DNA from 2 places in the Priestia sp. 10L35 genome. Region 1 is predicted to be linked to the other one. Evidence: a T-box and tRNA genes for the amino acid it is inferred to sense, from the RefSeq annotation. Region 1 holds a T-box; the other holds one or more tRNA genes.
The links. The T-box of region 1 lies ahead of leuS (leucine--tRNA ligase). A T-box ahead of a tRNA ligase gene usually reads a tRNA of that ligase, here a tRNA-Leu.
Positions count from the first base shown of each region.

Region 2: it has a tRNA-Leu gene. The T-box ahead of leuS (leucine--tRNA ligase) is inferred to sense a tRNA for this amino acid. The anticodon was not compared.

Region 1 covers NZ_JBFTKA010000001.1:43,056-52,459, forward strand. The annotation lists gene AC1DEF_RS00230 (alpha/beta fold hydrolase) at 1-508, shown strand, start outside; gene AC1DEF_RS00235 (tetraprenyl-beta-curcumene synthase family protein) at 540-1,598, shown strand; gene mnmM (tRNA 5-(aminomethyl)-2-thiouridylate-methyltransferase MnmM) at 1,611-2,180, opposite strand; gene mnmL (tRNA modification radical SAM protein MnmL/YtqA) at 2,177-3,139, opposite strand; gene AC1DEF_RS00250 (YtzC family protein) at 3,309-3,572, shown strand; gene AC1DEF_RS00255 (hypothetical protein) at 3,585-3,740, shown strand; gene AC1DEF_RS00260 (MDR family MFS transporter) at 3,899-5,086, shown strand; gene AC1DEF_RS00265 (GntP family permease) at 5,243-6,565, shown strand; gene AC1DEF_RS00270 (hypothetical protein) at 6,630-6,821, shown strand; T-box leader at 7,065-7,283, shown strand; gene leuS (leucine--tRNA ligase) at 7,348-9,404, shown strand, end outside.
Region 2 covers NZ_JBFTKA010000002.1:557,773-567,176, forward strand. The annotation lists gene AC1DEF_RS08795 (GNAT family N-acetyltransferase) at 1-276, opposite strand, end outside; gene AC1DEF_RS08800 (YczF family membrane protein) at 359-583, opposite strand; gene AC1DEF_RS08805 (spore germination protein) at 730-2,352, shown strand; gene AC1DEF_RS08810 (Ger(x)C family spore germination protein) at 2,342-3,565, shown strand; gene AC1DEF_RS08815 (GerAB/ArcD/ProY family transporter) at 3,586-4,686, shown strand; gene AC1DEF_RS08820 (Na+/H+ antiporter NhaC family protein) at 4,884-6,284, opposite strand; tRNA gene AC1DEF_RS08825 (tRNA-Gly) at 6,499-6,570, opposite strand; tRNA gene AC1DEF_RS08830 (tRNA-Leu) at 6,590-6,671, opposite strand; tRNA gene AC1DEF_RS08835 (tRNA-Trp) at 6,698-6,771, opposite strand; gene AC1DEF_RS08840 (phospholipase D-like domain-containing protein) at 6,993-8,387, opposite strand; gene AC1DEF_RS08845 (hypothetical protein) at 8,697-8,966, opposite strand.

The DNA of each region.
Region 1 (9,404 bases):
AGGACTGGCGGTTATTCGTACGCTCCAGACAAAAAACCTCCCTATATGGGGTGCGATTCTTTCCTCTCCTTGTCTAGGATTAAAAGAGCAAGTACCGGCTTATTTAGATATGCTATCTAAAGGGTTAAATAAAGTCATGCCGAACAAACTTTTCGATTTAGGTCTCACTGTTGAAAAAGCAACAAGAAACCAAGAAGTTCGAGATGAAGATGAAAATGACTCACTGTATGTTACAAAAGTTTCTGTAAGATGGTACCGGGAATTGATCCAAGCTGTCAACTTAGCTTTTAAAGATATCGATCGTTTGCCTGATGTCCCGCTTCTTGTGATGCAGGCAGGAGAAGATAAAATTATTGAAAAGCTGATTGTTAGGCAGTGGTTTGATGAAATAGAGCTAAGTGAAAAAATCTACAAAGAATGGTCTCAGCTGTATCACGAAATCTTTAATGAGCCTGAAAGAGAATACGTTTTTACATATGCGAAAAGTTTTGTGGATCTTCACATTTAATAAGTGCGGTAAGAAATTGAGGTGAAAATAAATGAAGATTCCGTCTCATCCTATTTCATTAATGAGAAAAATTTATCGAGAAGTGTTTCCTGTCGTTCATCATGAGCTTAATCATTGGCGCGAACGAGCAAAAGAGATTCCTAATAAAGAATTGCGTACTCAAGCATTGGCAAGTATCGATACAAAAACTTTTCATTGTGAAGGAGGCGGTATCCTATCGATTTTAGCGAAAGAAAACATGATTGAATGCGTGAAATTTATTGTTGCCTACCAAACAATCAGCGATTACTTAGATAACTTATGTGACCGCAGCAATTCGCTAGACCCTAAAGATTTTGCCGCCTTACATGAATCGATGCCAGATGCGTTGACTCCTCATGCACCTCTTGGGGATTACTATCGTTTTCGAGCGGATAAAGACGACGGAGGATACTTAGCTGGACTTGTCCAGACTTGTCAGCAGTCCTTGCGAAAAGCTTGTAATTACCATATAGTCTCTTCACATTTATTAGAACTAGCTAATTATTATTGTGATTTGCAAATACATAAGCATGTTGAAATCAAGGAAAGAGTTCCACGATTAGAGAATTGGTTCGATGCTCACCGGCACAGTGTTCCTGAAATGGAGTGGTATGAATTTTCAGCGTGCTCTGGTTCAACGTTAGGAATTTTTTGTTTAGTTGCTTATAGCTTTCAAGAAGAGATGACCGAAGAAATGACGCAGAAAATAAAAGCAGGATATTTTCCTTATATTCAAGGCTTACATATTTTACTCGATTATTTAATTGACCAAGAAGAAGATAAAGCAGGAGGAGATTTGAACTTTTGTTTTTATTATCCTCATTATCAGCAAATGATGGATCGCTTTTTGCATTTTGTCGTAAAAGCGGACGAATATGCTAAAAAACTGCCAGATTATCACTTTCACTGCTTTATCTATAAAGGACTCTTGGGCGTTTATTTGTCGGATCAAAAAGTGCGGGCACAAAAACATGTTCATGTGAATGCACGTAGGTTAATAAAAGCGGGGGGAGCCCTCAGCTACTTTTTCTATATCAACGGACGCTTGTACCGAATGTTAAAAAGATAAGCCATATGCGGCTTATCTTTTTTCAATAGCAATGATGAAGGGAGGGTTGTTTTGCTGATTCATGAAACGATATTGTAAAACGTGAACGTCTTTTTGATCAAGATTTTGGACATGCGTTAGTAAATCGTCTCTTTCTTGTTTCCCTTGTTCGTGTCCATGATAAATAACGAGCACAATCACTCCTTCAGGTGCTAGCAAATCAAGTAACTGCTCAATTGCAGAGATTGTTGTTTCAGAAGTGGTGACAATGTCTTTATCTCCACCTGGTAAATAACCTAAATTAAAGACAGCGCCCGTGACTCGTCCTTTAATAGAACGAGGAAGCATGTTTATATTGCTGTGGCTTTCTTGGATAAGTGTTACTCTGTTTTCTACATGGTATTCTGTCAATCGCTGTTGAGTTGCTTGAATGGCTTGAGGTTGAATATCAAATCCATATACATGACCTGTATCTCCGACTAAGTTAGCTAAGAACAATGTATCATGTCCATTTCCTGCTGTGGCATCAATCGCGACATCTCCTTGGGCCACAGCATTAGTGAGCAATGTGCGGGCAAAAGGCAGGATACGTTCTATTTTCATCTTTCCATCAACTCTTTTTCGTAATATTTTCCTTGATAGCTTTGACGATGTTGGAGCTCTTGATCAATGGCATTTAATACGCTCCACTTATTTACGCTCCACATCGGTCCAACCATGAGGTCTATCGGTCCATCGCCTGTAATACGATGAACAATCATCTCAGGAGGGAGTACTTCGAGCTGATCGCATACAAGCTTTACGTATTCTTCAAATGAAAGAAATTCAACAAGGCCCTTTTCATACTGTTTGACCATAGGAGTTCCTTTTAGTAAATGAAGCAGATGAATCTTGATTCCTTGAACGTCTAATTTTGCTACTTCACGTACGGTTTCCATCATCATATCAGGTGTTTCTAAAGGCAAACCATTAATGATGTGAGAACAAACGCGAATACCGTGTTTTCGAAGCTTTGCTACCCCATCTACATAGCATTGATGATCGTGTGCCCGATTAATAAGCAGTGAAGTTCGTTCATGAACAGTTTGCAGTCCAAGTTCTACCCATAGATAAGTTCGTTCATTTAATTCAGCCAAGTATTCCACCACATCGTCGGGGAGACAGTCAGGGCGCGTGGCGATAGAAAGCCCAACAACTCCGGGAAGCTTTAAGACGGCTTCATATTTTTCACGAAGCTCCTCGACAGGAGCATGAGTATTAGTAAATGCTTGAAAGTAAGCAACGTATTTTCCGTCTTTCCACTTATGATGCATTTTTTCACGGATTTCATTAAATTGTGTCACGAGGTCATCCGCTCTGTTTCCGGCAAAATCCCCTGAGCCGGCAGCACTGCAAAACGTACAGCCGCCGTGAGCTACCGTGCCGTCTCTGTTTGGACAATCAAATCCTCCATCTAAGGCTACTTTAAATACCTTATGGCCAAAGTGGTTACGTAAGTGGTAATTCCAGGTGTGATAACGTTTGTTTTCAGATTTATACGGAAATGGGTTTGTCTGACTCAAATCAGCAACCTCCTTTTTACATGCAATATACATCAACAAATTGTATCAAAAACGTGAAAAAGTGCCAAACAAATTTAAGGATGCTTATATTTAACAGGTTCTTCTTGTCGTAAAGGGAAGTAAAGTTGCGCAAAATAAGACAGAAATGAACGAATAGGAGGAATAGAGAATGACAACTCGTCAAGCAGTGGATCAACTTATGCAACAGTGTGAAGATGCTATTCGCTTTGGACAAGGCCAGTTGCAGGAAGGCATGAAGCAAGAACATTATAACGACACTGAGTATACAAAAGCACAGGAAAAATTAGAAAATGCTTATAAAGAAATTGAAGAGTTTTCTCACAGTGCAAATGCACAGCAAAGAGAGCAGCTATATCGCATGCGCCTTCAAGTTCAGCAGCTGCAAAATAAATTGATCACAACTCAGCATTAAGGAGAGGATTTTATGGCAACGCGTTCAAATCAAAATAATCCGGAACAAAAAACAAAAAACGGGATCAACAGCAATGACATTGAGCTAGGAAAAGATTTTGATCCGGTAAAAGAATTAAAAGCACGAAACAGCAAGCGTGCACAGCCGGTTCGTTCGAAGCAAAAGTAAGCGATAAAAAGGTGGTTTTGCATGATATTGTCATGTGAAATCACCTTTTTAAATAGTCAGCGAATTTTAAATAAATTGTCTATATGTAAAAGCATTGCGAACCCTTTAAGAAAAGACTAGAATGTACGTTGGCATTCGAATAGATAGGGGGGAGATCAATGCCTAAATCACTTTGGTTTTTGATTATTGGTATGCTTGTAAACGTAACGGGAGCTTCATTTTTATGGCCTCTCAATACAATTTATATAAATGAACATTTAGGAAAGTCGTTGTCCGTCGCAGGAGTGGTTCTTATGCTGAATTCTGCTGCAAGCGTAGTAGGAAATTTGCTTGGAGGAACGCTTTTTGACAAAATCGGAGGATATAAATCCATTTTATCAGGAATTATTATTACTCTTATTGCATTAGTGGGACTCGTGTTTTTCCATGGTTGGCCTACATACGTTGTTCTCTTGGTTGTTGTAGGGTTTGGATCTGGTATTGTGTTTCCATCTATGTATGCAATGGCAGGGTCCGTTTGGCCACAGGGCGGAAGAAAAGCATTTAATGCGATGTACGTTGCTCAAAATGCAGGAGTAGCTATTGGCGCCGCGGTAGGAGGCATTGTAGCGTCTTATTCATTTACGTATATTTTCTTAGCTAATACAATTTTATACGTTATTTTTCTGCTTATTGCTATTTTTTCATATCGCCATATTTCGGTTACAGTTGGGCAAACGAATGTCCTTAATGAAGCTGGGAGCATTGGGCATAAAACGAAGCTGACTGCTCTTCTTATTTTATGTACGGGGTATGTCTTATGCTGGGTGGCGTATGTTCAGTGGCAAACAACGATTGCTACGCATACGCGTGAGCTGAATATACCTCTTTCTAGCTACAGTTTGCTTTGGACGATTAACGGGATTTTAATTGTAGTCGGTCAGCCTTTGATTGTACCCATCATTCAAAAAGTAGCAAAAACATTAAAAGTACAAGTCCTAATTGGAACGGTTATTTTTGTGGCTTCTTTTGTTATCGTGGTGAATGCTACAACATTTCCGCAGTTCTTAACAGCCATGGTTGTGTTGACAATTGGAGAAATGTTCGTTTGGCCAGCCATTCCAGCTGTTGCAAGTCAGTTGGCACCATCTGGAAAAGAAGGATTTTATCAAGGTGTAGTTAACAGCATGGCTACTGCAGGTAAAATGATTGGTCCTCTCTTTGGAGGCGTTATTTTCGATGCGTTTAATATGTCTACGCTGTGCTATTTATTAATTGGGCTATTGCTATTCAGCATGTGTACAACATGGATATACGATTATAAATTAAAAGAAAAACGTCAGCGTTCGTTAACCATCTCTAAATAAATAGAGATGGTTTTATTTTTGACTGCTTAATAAACGTAGGAATGTCTTCAGTATTCCTTTAATAATATAGTAAGGGTCGTGACAAGCAAAGGAAGGAGTATATACCTGTAAATATGTAAGCGTTTTCTAATTGTATGACTTCATGGGGGGCTAAATATGCTTAGTATGATTGGATTAATTGGAGGATTATTGCTGCTCATTGTATTAACGATGAGAGGCATGAATTTATTTATAGCAGGTCCGCTCAGTGCTTTAGTTGTTGCGTTAACAAGCGGAATGCCTTTATTTCCACAGCTGGTGAAAGAAGGGGAAGCAAATTTTATTGGAAATTACATGTCTGGTTTCACAGGATTTATTGCTTCTTGGTATTTAATGTTTCTATTGGGAGCCGTCTTTGGAAAAGTGATGGAAGACAGCGGGGCTGCTGATAGTGTTTCTCGCTGGATTGTCAGTAAACTAGGAATGAAAAGAGCAGTGTTGGCGATTGTACTTGCCTGTGCGGTCTTGACATACGGAGGAGTCAGTTTGTTTGTAGTAGCATTCTCTGTCTATCCAATGGCTTTGAGCTTATTCAAACAAGCCGATTTGCCGAGGCGGTTTATTCCTGCTGCTTTAGCATTTGGTTCCGTTACGTTTACGATGACCTCGGCTGGGTCGCCTGAAATCCAAAACTGGATTCCAATTGAATATTTGAAGACTAGTCCGTATGCAGGATGGGAAGTTAGTTTAGTTGTAGCAGTAGTGATGGCTGTATTCGGCTACTGGTGGTTAAAGCGCTTGATTTCAAAAGCAGTTAAAAATGGAGAGCGTTTTATATCACGCGAGAAAGATCCAGTAGTAATGGAAAATCAGTCTCTTCCTAATCCTTTATTAAGTTTGCTTCCGCTTGTGGTCGTGCTCACTATTTCTTTTGCACTTCATAAGCCACTTCAGCAATCTGCGCTGATTGTCGCACTTTTAAGCGGGATCATTGTCACTTATATTGTGAACCGAAAGCATTTTAAAGGATTTTGGAATGCAGCTTCAGAAGGAACGCTGGGTGCGTTAATTGCTATTGGGAATACAGCCGCTGTCGTAGGTTTTGGAGGAGTTGCTAAGGCTGTTCCCGCGTTTGGAGTGGCTGTAGATGCCATGACGCATATTCCAGGAAGTCCGTTGATCGGAGGAGCTATTGCCGTGAGTGTTATCGCGGGGATGACAGGTTCGGCTTCAGGAGGTCAGGCGATTGCTTTGCCAATTTTAGCACCTCACTATCTAGATGCTGGTGTAAATCCAGAAGCTCTCCATCGCGTAGTAGCTATTTCCTCTGGAGTACTAGATTCCTTGCCTCATAATGGTTATGTCGTAACAACCATTAATTCTATTTGCGGAGAAACTCATAAAGATGCGTATGGATCAGTTGCAGCAATGACGGTGATTGTGCCGCTTGTTGGTCTTGTACTTGCGATCATCCTGTTTTCTTTTGGATTTGGCATTTAATAATAGCAGCTAAAGAAAGCAGGGGCTGGGATAAAAGTATTTTAGTTGAAGGAAGATCCGAACGATGAATCGTTCGGATCTTTTCATGCTTATGGTGAACGTAGATTTCATTTGTTTAGGTGCTTCTAGCTGCGGAGTGGAGGGCAAGACAAAGACTCCTGAAATAGGTGAGACCCCGCATGAGTGTAAGCAACGAGGAGGCTCATCGGCTGCCAGCGGAAAGAGAAGTCTTGCACGGAAATCAACAGCGTTGTAACCAAGAGATTCATACTAGCGCATTTATCCTATTTGTTCGTCTTTAAATTGGATTGATTTAATTATGTCTCAATCCCTTTTTTGTTTGGCCGTCGATGTATGTTTTTGGGAGAAGTTGTTCATATATAAGAATGAAAGAGAGGATTTAGCAACAAAGCAGTGCTGCATTGCAGAAACTTTTACAAAATCCCTTGAACAACTTGCAGTTTACGAACATATTATTTACAATACAAGGTAGTATGATGTAAAAACTATGATAAGGAATAGTAGTGAACGAAGCGAGCTAAGAGAGCTGACGGGTGGTGCGAGTCAGCAAACGAGCGTTCATGAACTCACCTTGGAGTTGTAAATGTGAAGTAAAGTAACATTTGCCGTCTATCCGCGTTAAGGAAAATGAGTGAGTACATAATTGTGCTAATTTGGGTGGTACCGCGGGAAGTTTATTCAACCTCTCGTCCCTTTGTTTGAGGGATGAGGGGTTTTTTAGTTTAATTAAATACAGCTGGAGCGTACAAGGAGGATTATGTATGGCTTTTAATCATGAAAAGATCGAACAAAAATGGCAAAAAGTTTGGGAAGAAAATAAAACATTTAGAACAACAGAAGATGAAGGAAAGCGTAAATTTTACGCATTAGATATGTTCCCTTATCCATCTGGCGCTGGTTTACACGTTGGGCATCCAGAAGGTTATACAGCAACGGATATTTTATCTCGTATGAAGCGTATGCAAGGATACAATGTACTTCATCCGATGGGATGGGATGCATTCGGACTACCTGCTGAACAGTATGCATTAGATACAGGAAACGACCCGGCTGAATTCACCGAACTTAACATTAATAATTTCCGTCGTCAAATCAAATCGTTAGGTTTCTCTTACGATTGGGAGCGAGAAATTAATACAACTGATCCAAACTACTACAAATGGACGCAGTGGATTTTCTTACAGCTATATAAAAACGGCTTAGCTTATGTGGATGAAGTAGCTGTTAACTGGTGTCCTGCTCTAGGAACAGTACTTGCGAACGAAGAAGTTATTGACGGCAAAAGTGAGCGTGGGGGACATCCAGTTGAGCGTCGTCCAATGAAGCAGTGGATGCTTAAAATCACAGCTTATGCAGATCGTTTACTAGAAGATTTAGATGAGCTTGATTGGCCAGAAAGTATTAAAGAAATGCAGCGCAACTGGATTGGCCGCTCTGAAGGAGCTCACGTGCACTTCACAATCGATGGATACGAGGACACATTTACTGTGTTCACAACGCGTCCTGACACGCTATTTGGGGCAACGTATGCCGTTTTAGCACCTGAACATCCGTTTGTAGAAAAAATTACAACAGCCGAACAAAAAGAAGCGGTAGAAGCGTATTTAGATCAAATTAAAAGCAAAAGCGATTTAGAACGTACAGACTTAGCTAAAGACAAAACTGGCGTATTCACTGGTGCTTATGCAATTAACCCTGTAAACGGCGAGAGAATGCCAATTTGGATTGCTGACTATGTTCTAATGAGCTATGGCACAGGTGCAATTATGGCTGTTCCGGCTCATGATGAGCGTGATTATGAATTTGCTGTTAAATTTGAACTGCCGATTAAAGAAGTAGTAGCGGGCGGAGACGTTTCAAAAGAAGCTTATACAGGCGACGGCGAGCACGTTAATTCAGACTTCTTAAATGGTTTAGATAAAGAAGAAGCAATTTCAAATATGATTCAGTGGCTTCAAACAAATGAAAAAGGTGAAAAACAAGTAACATACCGTCTGCGTGACTGGTTATTCAGCCGTCAGCGCTACTGGGGTGAACCAATTCCTGTTATTCACTGGGAAGACGGCACAACGACTGCAGTTCCTGAAGATCAACTTCCGCTTGTGTTACCAAAAACGACTGAAATCAAACCGTCAGGCACAGGTGAATCTCCGTTAGCAAACATTGATGACTGGGTGAACGTTGTAGATCCGGAAACAGGCAAAAAAGGGCGCCGTGAAACAAATACAATGCCTCAATGGGCAGGCAGCTGCTGGTATTACTTACGCTACATTGATCCAACAAACAGTGAAGCGTTAGCAGATGCAGATAAATTAAAAGAATGGTTGCCGGTAGATATTTATATCGGTGGAGCTGAACACGCTGTTCTTCACTTATTATATGCTCGTTTCTGGCATAAGTTTTTATATGATATCGGCGTAGTTCCAACAAAAGAGCCGTTCCAAAAACTGTTTAACCAAGGTATGATTCTTGGAGAAAATAACGAAAAAATGAGTAAGTCAAAAGGTAACGTTGTAAACCCAGACGAGATCGTAGAAAGCCACGGTGCAGATACGCTTCGCCTTTATGAAATGTTCATGGGGCCTTTAGATGCGTCAATCGCCTGGTCAACAAAAGGGCTTGATGGTGCACGCCGTTTCTTAGATCGTGTATGGCGCTTACTTGTTGACGATAACGGTGAATTAAGCAGCAAGGTTCAAGAAAGCAATGACACTATGCTTGAACGCGTGTATCACCAAACGGTGAAAAAAGTAACGGAAGATTACGAAGGCCTCCGTTTTAATACAGGTATCTCTCAGCTTATGGTATTCATCAATGA
Region 2 (9,404 bases), on a different contig from region 1:
AGAATTAAATACCCAGCCAATTTCATAAGTATGGTCCCCAAAATAGTTAAAAAAGACGATATGACCAATTAGAATTTTTTCGTTTTTTAATACAACTGGAAAATTTTTAGCATTTTCTTTTATATTTTCATTTACAAATTTCTTCGCATCATCCTTACTAAACATACCTTCTGGTATGTACTTCATGACATTAGCATCAGATGTATATGCGTAGACATCTTGCCAATCTTCATATTTAAATTTGCGTATTAGTAATCTGTCAGTCTCAATGTTCATGTGGTTCTCCCCTATCTCAAAGCTATCTTTCTATACGCTTGTTTCGATAGTGAAGATATAAAAACCTCTTTGCACCAAGTTACTATTGCTTTTGCTGACGCTTCTTTAAAACAAGATAAAGTGACTCTGCGAAAAAGAAAAACAAAAGAGAAAAAAGGACAAATAATTCGGCCACTTCCATTACACGAAACGGGCTTAAAGCATTGTATAGTGCCTGCAGTACGTTCGTTCCTTGAAAAAGATCAATTCCTACAGAAAGAGCGATCACAGATCCAAATAGCAGCAGGCTAACCCCAATAATTTTCATCATTTTCCCTCCTCACCTAAACATTACTTACCTCATAGGGTCGTCATTTTCATTTACCGTCATGCAAAAGATATTTTGTTAAAAATTACATAATTATACGGTTTTTGGTCAAATTAATAAAAACTATAGTAAGGGTGTTTTCATTTATGCCTTCGTTCTTTAAAAATCAACAATCTAAAAATAAACTTCCACCTCAGTCAGATCAAACAAGTAGCGAACAAACAGCTTCTTCTCTTAAGAATCTGCTGTCTGAGAACCTTACCCTCATTAAAGAGAAAACTGGAAACAGCTCAGATATTGTGATTCGTCATTTTAAAATAGGCGTCAATAACAGCTTGGCTGCTGCTATCGTCTACATAGAAGGGATTGTAGATAATCAAGCTATTCAAGATTACTTACTGCAGTCTCTTATGAAAGATAATCAAAAAAATGACCTAAACGATCAAAATGCATTAGAGTTAATTTCCGAAGACATCGTAACAATCGGCAACGTATCGTTTGCAGACAACTGGAATGATTTACTGTCTTCTTTGATGTCAGGAGACAGCCTTCTTATTGTCGACGGCATAAACCGCGTACTCAGCGTGAGTACACAAGGCGGTGAAAAGCGTGCCATTTCAGAATCTACTACCCAAATGGTAGTGCGGGGACCAAAAGGTGCCTTTACTGAGTCTATTGGCACAAACTTAGCCATGGTGCGCCGAATTATTAAAACATCCGACTTATGGCTAGAATCGATGAAGATTGGCCGAGTAACTAAAACGGATGTCACTCTTATGTATATTCATGGCATCGCAAACGATAAAGTTGTAAAAGAAATTCGAAAGCGATTAAAAAACATTGATATTGATAGTATTTTGGAATCAGGTTATGTTGAGCAGCTGATTGAAGATCAAACGGTCACTCCTTTTCCAACTATTTATAATACAGAAAGACCTGACGTGGTGGCAGGTAACCTTTTGGAAGGAAGAATTGCTATTTTTGTGGACGGAACTCCTTTTGTCCTTATTGCTCCAGCGTTGTTCATTCAATTTTTCCAATCGGCTGAAGATTACTACGCACGCTTTGATATTGCGACGTCCATTCGTCTTTTGCGGGTGTTTATGTTTATGATTTCACTTATCGCTCCTGCTACGTATGTGGCGGTTACAACATTTCATCAAGAGATGGTACCCACGACGCTTATTGTAGCTCTTGCGGCACAGCGAGAATCCGTTCCATTTCCCGCGTTTGTGGAAGCTTTTTTTATGGAAGTCACCTTTGAAATTTTGCGTGAAGCAGGGATTCGTTTACCAAAAGCTATCGGCTCTGCCGTATCGATCGTCGGAGCTCTTGTTATTGGGCAAGCAGCGGTTCAAGCGGGGATCGTCTCACCAGCTATGGTTATTATCGTATCGATTACAGCTATTGCTAGCTTTGCAACGCCGTCTTTCGATATGGCTATTTCAGCGCGATTAATTCGTTTTTTATTTATACTAGGAGCGGCTACATTCGGTTTCTATGGCATTATCCTTATTCTTTTAATGGGGGTTGGACATCTGTGCAGCTTACGTTCATTTGGTGTTCCTTACATGACGCCATTAGCACCCTTTATTCCTGCAAGCAATGAAGATACCTTGCTGCGGTTACCTTGGTGGACGATGAGAAGAAGACCTAAATTAATTAGTGATAACAAAGTTCGTCAAAGCAAACATCAAAAGCCTGAGCCTCCTTCTTCAAGAGGTATGGTTAACCAGGAAATGGAAGAAGATGATCAAAATGAAACGTAAAAGTTTATTTTTACTGGTAATGACCATAATGATGGTATTGCTTACTAGCTGCTGGAGTAAAAAAGAGTTAACGGATCTTGCGTTTGTATCGGCAATGGGCATTGACAAAACGAAAGATGGGCGGTATGAGCTTACCTTTCAAATTATTAACCCAGGAAACGTAGCTGGCTTACAGGGGGGCGGCGGCACCCAAAGTCCGCCTGTTACGATCTATGCTGCTTCCGGTGATAATTTAGTTGAAGCAAGCAGACGCGCTTCGGCTAGAATTTCCCGAAGACTTTATTATGCCCATACAAACTTAATCGTGATCGGAGAAAAACTAGCGCGTGAAGAAGGAATTAACATTCTTATTGATTCTATTGATCGCGATCCTGAATTTCGAATTACGACTTCCTTAGTAATCGCAAACCAGTCAAGTGCTGCTGATTTGGTAAAAGCACTAACGCCTGTCGATAAAATTCCAGCAAACAAAATTATGAAAACGCTGGAGTTCACTCAAAGAAAATGGGGAGAAAACCTAAAGGTTTCCTTTCAAGAAGTGATGAGATCTCTCGAATCTCCAGGAGGAGAAGCACTAGTCTCGGGTTTTCGTTTAGTTGGAAATCCTCAACAAGCAGAAAAATTAGATAATCTCCAGCAAAGCGCACCAGAAGCTACCCTTCGTGCTTCTGGCATTGCTGTTTTTAAAAATGGAAAGTTAATCGACTGGTTGTACAATAGTCCAGCTAGAGGCAGCGTTTGGATTCTTGATAAAATACAAGGAACCGATATTAATGTAGATTGGAAAGGAAAAAAAGAAGCGCTTGCCTATCAAACAGTTCGTCAAAAAACGGATGTATCTGTAAAAATGATAAAAGGAAAACCTTATGCGTCCGTTCACACTCGCGTAGAAGGCGATCTTGGAGAAGTGGAGGTCCCTGTTGATACACGTCAACCTGCTGTCATCAAAAAAATGGAAAAAGCAGCAGGTAAAGAAATAAAAAAAGAATTACAAACAGCTATTAAACAAGCTCAGACAGACAAAGTTGACATCTTCGGGTTTGGAGAAGCACTGGAACGCACGCGGCCTAATCAATGGGAAAAACTCAAATCAGAATGGGATGACGTTTATTTTCCAAAATTAAATGTAGACGTTACGGTAGAAGCTTACATTCGCCGAACAGGTCTGCGCAATAAATCATTTCTCTCTAGCCTAAAAGAAAAACAAAACTGAGGTCAGGAGGTTCTGGCTATATGGAAAAAGCAAAAATTAGCGCCACTCAATTATTTATTCTCATGGTTTTATTCGAGCTGGGAAGTGCTTTATTAGTTCCTCTTGCAATGCGAGCGAAGCAAGATGCATGGCTAGCTATTTTAATTGGAATGCTGTGCAGCTTTTTTTTCTTCTTAGTCTATCATAAGCTCTATTCCTACTATCCGGACCTCCTGCCTACAGAATATATGCAGAAAATTTTAGGGAAGGCACTTGGAACACTTCTTGCATTCATATACATTGTCTATTTTTTATACGATGCATCACGAGTTCTAAGAGATTTCGGAGAGATGCTTCTTACTTTTGCCTATCCCGATACGCCTTTATTTATTGCTAATGCCTTGTTAATGCTGGTCATTATCTATATAACTCGAAAAGGTATTGAAGCGATAGCCAGATCAGGAGAGCTTCTGTTTATTTTCATGTATTTTCTAGCTGTTGCAGGCTTCATCTTAATTATTAGCTCAGGGCTAATTGATTTTAAGAACTTACAGCCGATATTAAAAGAAGGAATACTTCCTGTTGCCAAAGTTGCTTTAACTGAAACGCTATATTTCCCTTTCACAGAAGCTATTGTATTTACCATGCTTCTTCCTTATTTAAGCAACCCCAAAAAAGCAAGTGTCACCATGCTATGCGCAACGGGATTAAGCGGAATTAATTTAATTATTACGATGATCATTAACATTAGCGTGCTTGGGGTTGATTTGACGACAAGATCACAGTTCCCTCTTCTTAGTACTGTTCAAACGATTCAAGTAGCTGATTTTTTAGAGCGTCTCGATGTATTTTTTATGTTTGCTATGGTTATTGGGATTTATTTTAAAGTTAGCATCTTGTTTTATGCCTCTATCATAGGTACAGCTACTTTATTTAAAATTAAATCGCCTTCCCGTCTAGTGTATCCTTTAGGCATCATTGTGTTGTTTTTGTCGATTACAATCGCTAGTAATTTTCAAGAACATCTTTATGAAGGGCTACACGTAGCGAGATTTCTTTTACATATGCCTCTTTTTGCTATCGTACCTATACTGCTTTTGATTATCGCCTTTTTGAAAAATAGGAAGAAGCAGCACAGATAGTATATCTCTAATAAATAGAAAAAATAGCGTTAAAATTTTCGAGGTGATGTTCGTGTATATATGGTTTTATGATCATTTTGTTAATACCATCTTATTTCCGCTTACTTGTATCATGCTAGTGTGCGTCTCATTAGGACTGTATGCATACTTTAAGCTAAAAAAATAAAAAATTGATATTAGATGGCTATTTCCCTCATTCAAAACAAGAAAGATACAACAAGATAAAAAGCAACTGTTATTCCTGCTGCAATTAAAGCTGGCTTTAATTTATACTTGGCATATTCAATAACAGATAAATCTAATATTTTGGCGATGGTATTCGTATCGTCGCTTAAAGGCGAAGAAAACGCTCCAAATGAACCGCTTGCAAATACGGCACCGATAATCAGCGGCAAAGAAAGATCTGCAGAACTTGCAAGCGATACGCCAAGCGGCATTAAAATCCCCCACGTCCCCCAAGCAGACCCGATAAAGTAAGAAATAGCAGCCCCAAATACAAACATAAAAGGAGTGACAAACATTTGAGGAATCCACTTAGAATGTGCGGTCACGAAATTCGAAAACCCCAAGTCTTCTGTAACAGCGGATAATCCCCATACTACCGATAACAACAGGATAACGGACATTAAGTCATTGCCTCCTGTGATAAAACCATTAAGCAAATTCTGTAATGTAAAGCGCTGAAACAAGAAAAAAATGAGGGTAATTAACGTAGTCATAATTAAAGCTACTACCATCGCTTCTAGCACGTCTGCTTTAATAAATGCTTCAAAAAAGGTGTGACTCTTATGATGTCCACTCCACCATGTTAAAAGTAAGGTGAGTGAAATCACAACAAGTAAAGGCACTAACAGATTCCAAGGCTTAGAAGGCAAATCCTTCGATACGCAAGGGTGACAATCATGCCAATCTTTTTCGTCTTCTTCCTCAAGCTTCATAGGAACTGTAGATGTTGAATGATGAAAAAAGCTTAAATAAATCCCTACTAAAATAATCACAATCGAAAAGAAATTATATGGAATGCTTTGAATGAACAAAGAATAAGCGTCTTGTTTTATGCCTTGATGATCAATCGCCATTTGAATGATTGATACCATATATCCTACAAATGCCGTTGCCACGGGAATTAAGACGATAACAGGAGTAGCAGTTGTTTCAATAACAAACCCTAGCTCTGCTGTCGTCATTTTCACTTTTTTCAGCAGCACTCTCATGATGGGCGCGATTGTAACAAAGCGAAATGTGGGAGCACTGAATGTTCCAATGGTTGAAACATAGGTTAAAATAAGGGCTTTTTTTCTTGTATCAATTCTTTCTGCAGCAGTTTCCACAAACCCCTTAACTCCTCCAGCCATCTTAATCATTCCGATAAGCCCTGAAAAAGCGTATAAAAAGACAACGATTTCTATATTACTTTTGTTTCTAAGAGCTTGTACAATGTAGTGAAGTAGTTTTTCAACACCTCCGATAATCGAATGATCAATCAAATAAGCGCCTACTAGTAGGCCTAAAAACAACCCTGGCAGCACTTGTTTAGTGAAAATAGCTATTGGAATAACAATTAAAAACGGTATAATTGAAAACCAACTAGATTCCATAGGACTCTCCCCTATCTTAAAAACCATATTAGATGTCTTCACGTATCGTTCATTAGCTTTTAATGTAACCCCAATATTATGTGTATATTCACGAAAACAACACGTATAAGCAGTACTGCTTTAATAAAATATTTCTGATTAAAAACAGCATAATAAAACTCTTTATTTCTACAGCAAAAAAGCAGTTTGCACATGCAAACTGCTTTTGAAAAGAAGCGGAAGACGAGGTTCGAACTCGCGACCCCCACCTTGGCAAGGTGGTGTTCTACCACTGAACTACTTCCGCGCGTATATGAAAGTAAAGATGCGGGTGAAGGGACTTGAACCCCCACGTCATAAGACACTAGATCCTAAGTCTAGCGCGTCTGCCAATTCCGCCACACCCGCTTGTGAATTAAAAGGTAACTCCAAAATGGCAGGGGCAGTAGGAATCGAACCCACACTGACGGTTTTGGAGACCGTAGTTCTACCTTTAAACTATGCCCCTAGAAATGATTTCTTCAAAAGAACCTCGTTTATCAACGACGCTATATCATAATAAAACATATATGGAATTTCGTCAATAGGTCTTTTGATGAATCATAACTAGTACTAGGGGTTTCAAAAAAACTGTGAGGCATATCACAGTTTTTTACACATTCCCTTCACCAGCTGCAGTCCTCTTTAATCTCCTCTATTTGTTTTTAAAGACTCTGCTGTAACACAGTACTATACAAAATGTCTCCAAAATCGTGTAAAGACCGAAAGAATATGTAGGAGTGCAGATTTTACGGGAGGCACGTTTTTTTGAGAATCCGTATTAATATCCACAGGTTCTCCCTCATTCCCCACGAGCATACTGTGAGAAATTTTAGTTTCAATAGCTCCTGTTAACTGGGCTGCAAATTCTTCACTATCTATCATAACCATGGATTCAGTATTTAAAAATGCAGAGCGTGAATCTAAGTTAAAAGAACCAACTGCACTTAAACGCTGATCATAAACAACAGATTTCCCGTGAATTGAATAGGGCTTTTGATATTCATAAAGCTTCGAACCAGCTTTTATAACGCGATTTTTCACTCCCAAGTATGCAGAAAAAGCCATAGCATTTGGAGTGGATGTAATAGAATTAGTTAAAATAATTCTTTGCACTTTTGGTTTTACTTGCTTATCTATATACTGTTCCATTTCTTTTGTTGGTACGATATAAGGGCTTTGAACAACAATGGATTTTTCAGCTTGCTGGGAAAGCTTAATAAATGTTTTCCATATAAAAGGGCTTTTATTCATTCGTTGAATAGGATTTGTAATAAAAGAAATCTTTCTTGTAGGCATCGTTGCTTCTCTCCATACAATATAAGGATGGACAAAAGGTTCGTTTACTTTTTTGGCCTCTTCGTATTGATCTATCAATAATTTTTTTCCTGAAAGACCGCGAAATTGTTTAGTTTTCTTGGGCTTTGGAAAAGCTTTTCGTGTATACGGATGATTCCATAATTTTTCTATATACTTCTCCATTGAGAGAATGACACTATGACTTTCTTGCTTTGTGTTATAAATCAGTACATCACGGTCATAGACAAAATTTTTATTTGGTTGACTAGCCAAGTATTTATCTCCAATATTTCTTCCTCCAATAATACCTAATTGGCCATCGACTACTATTATTTTATCGTGAAGACGGTTATGCCATGTCCAAGGTTTAAAAATAGTAAAGGGCTCATAGTACTTTAATTCAATATTATTGTGGAAAGCTAGAGCATAAAGAACATTTTTCCTCTTGCCTTTTAACCCATGAGCGATCCCATCTAACAACAAGCGAATACGTATACCTCGGTCCGCAGCTTCGAACAAAGCGCCCATAAGTAAATCCGAAGAACGGCCTTTACCGATGGAAAAGTATGCAATATTAATTGTATGCCTCGCTTCTTGAATCATCTGCATCCGAACAAGCCCTGAAAAATAACCATTTTCTAAAAGCATAACTCGATCTGTGGATTCTTTCTTCCCGTAAAAATTCTCAGTATTCATTACTTTTAAGTCTTTTCCCTTGTGTAAAGGGACATAAAACAGTACCACTGCAGTTACGAATACATATATGAAGTACAATACGACAATCATTATTAGTATGTTTATTAGCATATTTCCTGTCACAATCCCTTTCCATTCTTATCGTTCTGTTTTTATTAGGATTCTTACTTTTTTAACTTCTATACCTTTTAAAATAAGAATGGAATGATGGATTATTTGTTACACCACTGTTGATTTCCGTGCCAGTCTTCGCCTTTCCCTCCAAACAACAGCTAGAAGCAATTATATACACGAAACCTACGTTTACACTACCAATAAAAAAAGCAGAAGTTCATTATCTTCTGCTTTTACAATTTATACTCTCTATTGTGAACCTGCCTAAGTAAAACAGCGGCTCTTTTATTGATTAAGGTCGTTCTCCATATCTTTTATATCTTGCTGAAACTCTGTTAAACGCTGACGCTGTGTTTCAGAAGCATTTTCAAGCGCATTTTCAATTTGCTGAGAGGCTTCATTCACTTCACCTATCGCTTGCTTCGCTTCATGGCCGTACGATGCATCATTTTTAGCTTCATTTGCCTGTTCATATGCATCTACTGCTTCTTTATGCCCCTGCTGTGCTGCTTGAAACGATTGTTGTTTATCTTTATTGTATGGGAATTTTTTCATCATAGTGCTCCTTTCCATTTGTTCACTCTTTAGTGTGGCATTTTTCTACTTATTCATACGACGCTTCAATAGGTTAAAGCTAAGTGTGTATTCCTCGTAACAACTCCCTAAACCATATAAGAGCCCTAGAAAATATCTTCTATTTCCTGAAATACTTTCTATATCTTACAAAAATGTATAATCACTTTCTTTAGCGGACATCATACGAATAGCTTATCTGAACGAAAAAATGTATTGGGGTTGACTGCATGCACTTGTTTCTTTCCTTTTTGATCATTCGTGCAGGGATTATATGGATGGAAATAAAAAGATTACCTCAACACTCTCATAAAAAGGAACGAAACATTTTTATTGTGTTCATGACAATCAGTATCATAATCACTCTTGCAAAAATCTTTCGGCTGCCTCTACCGAACCCTTCTGATTGGGTAAAAGTAA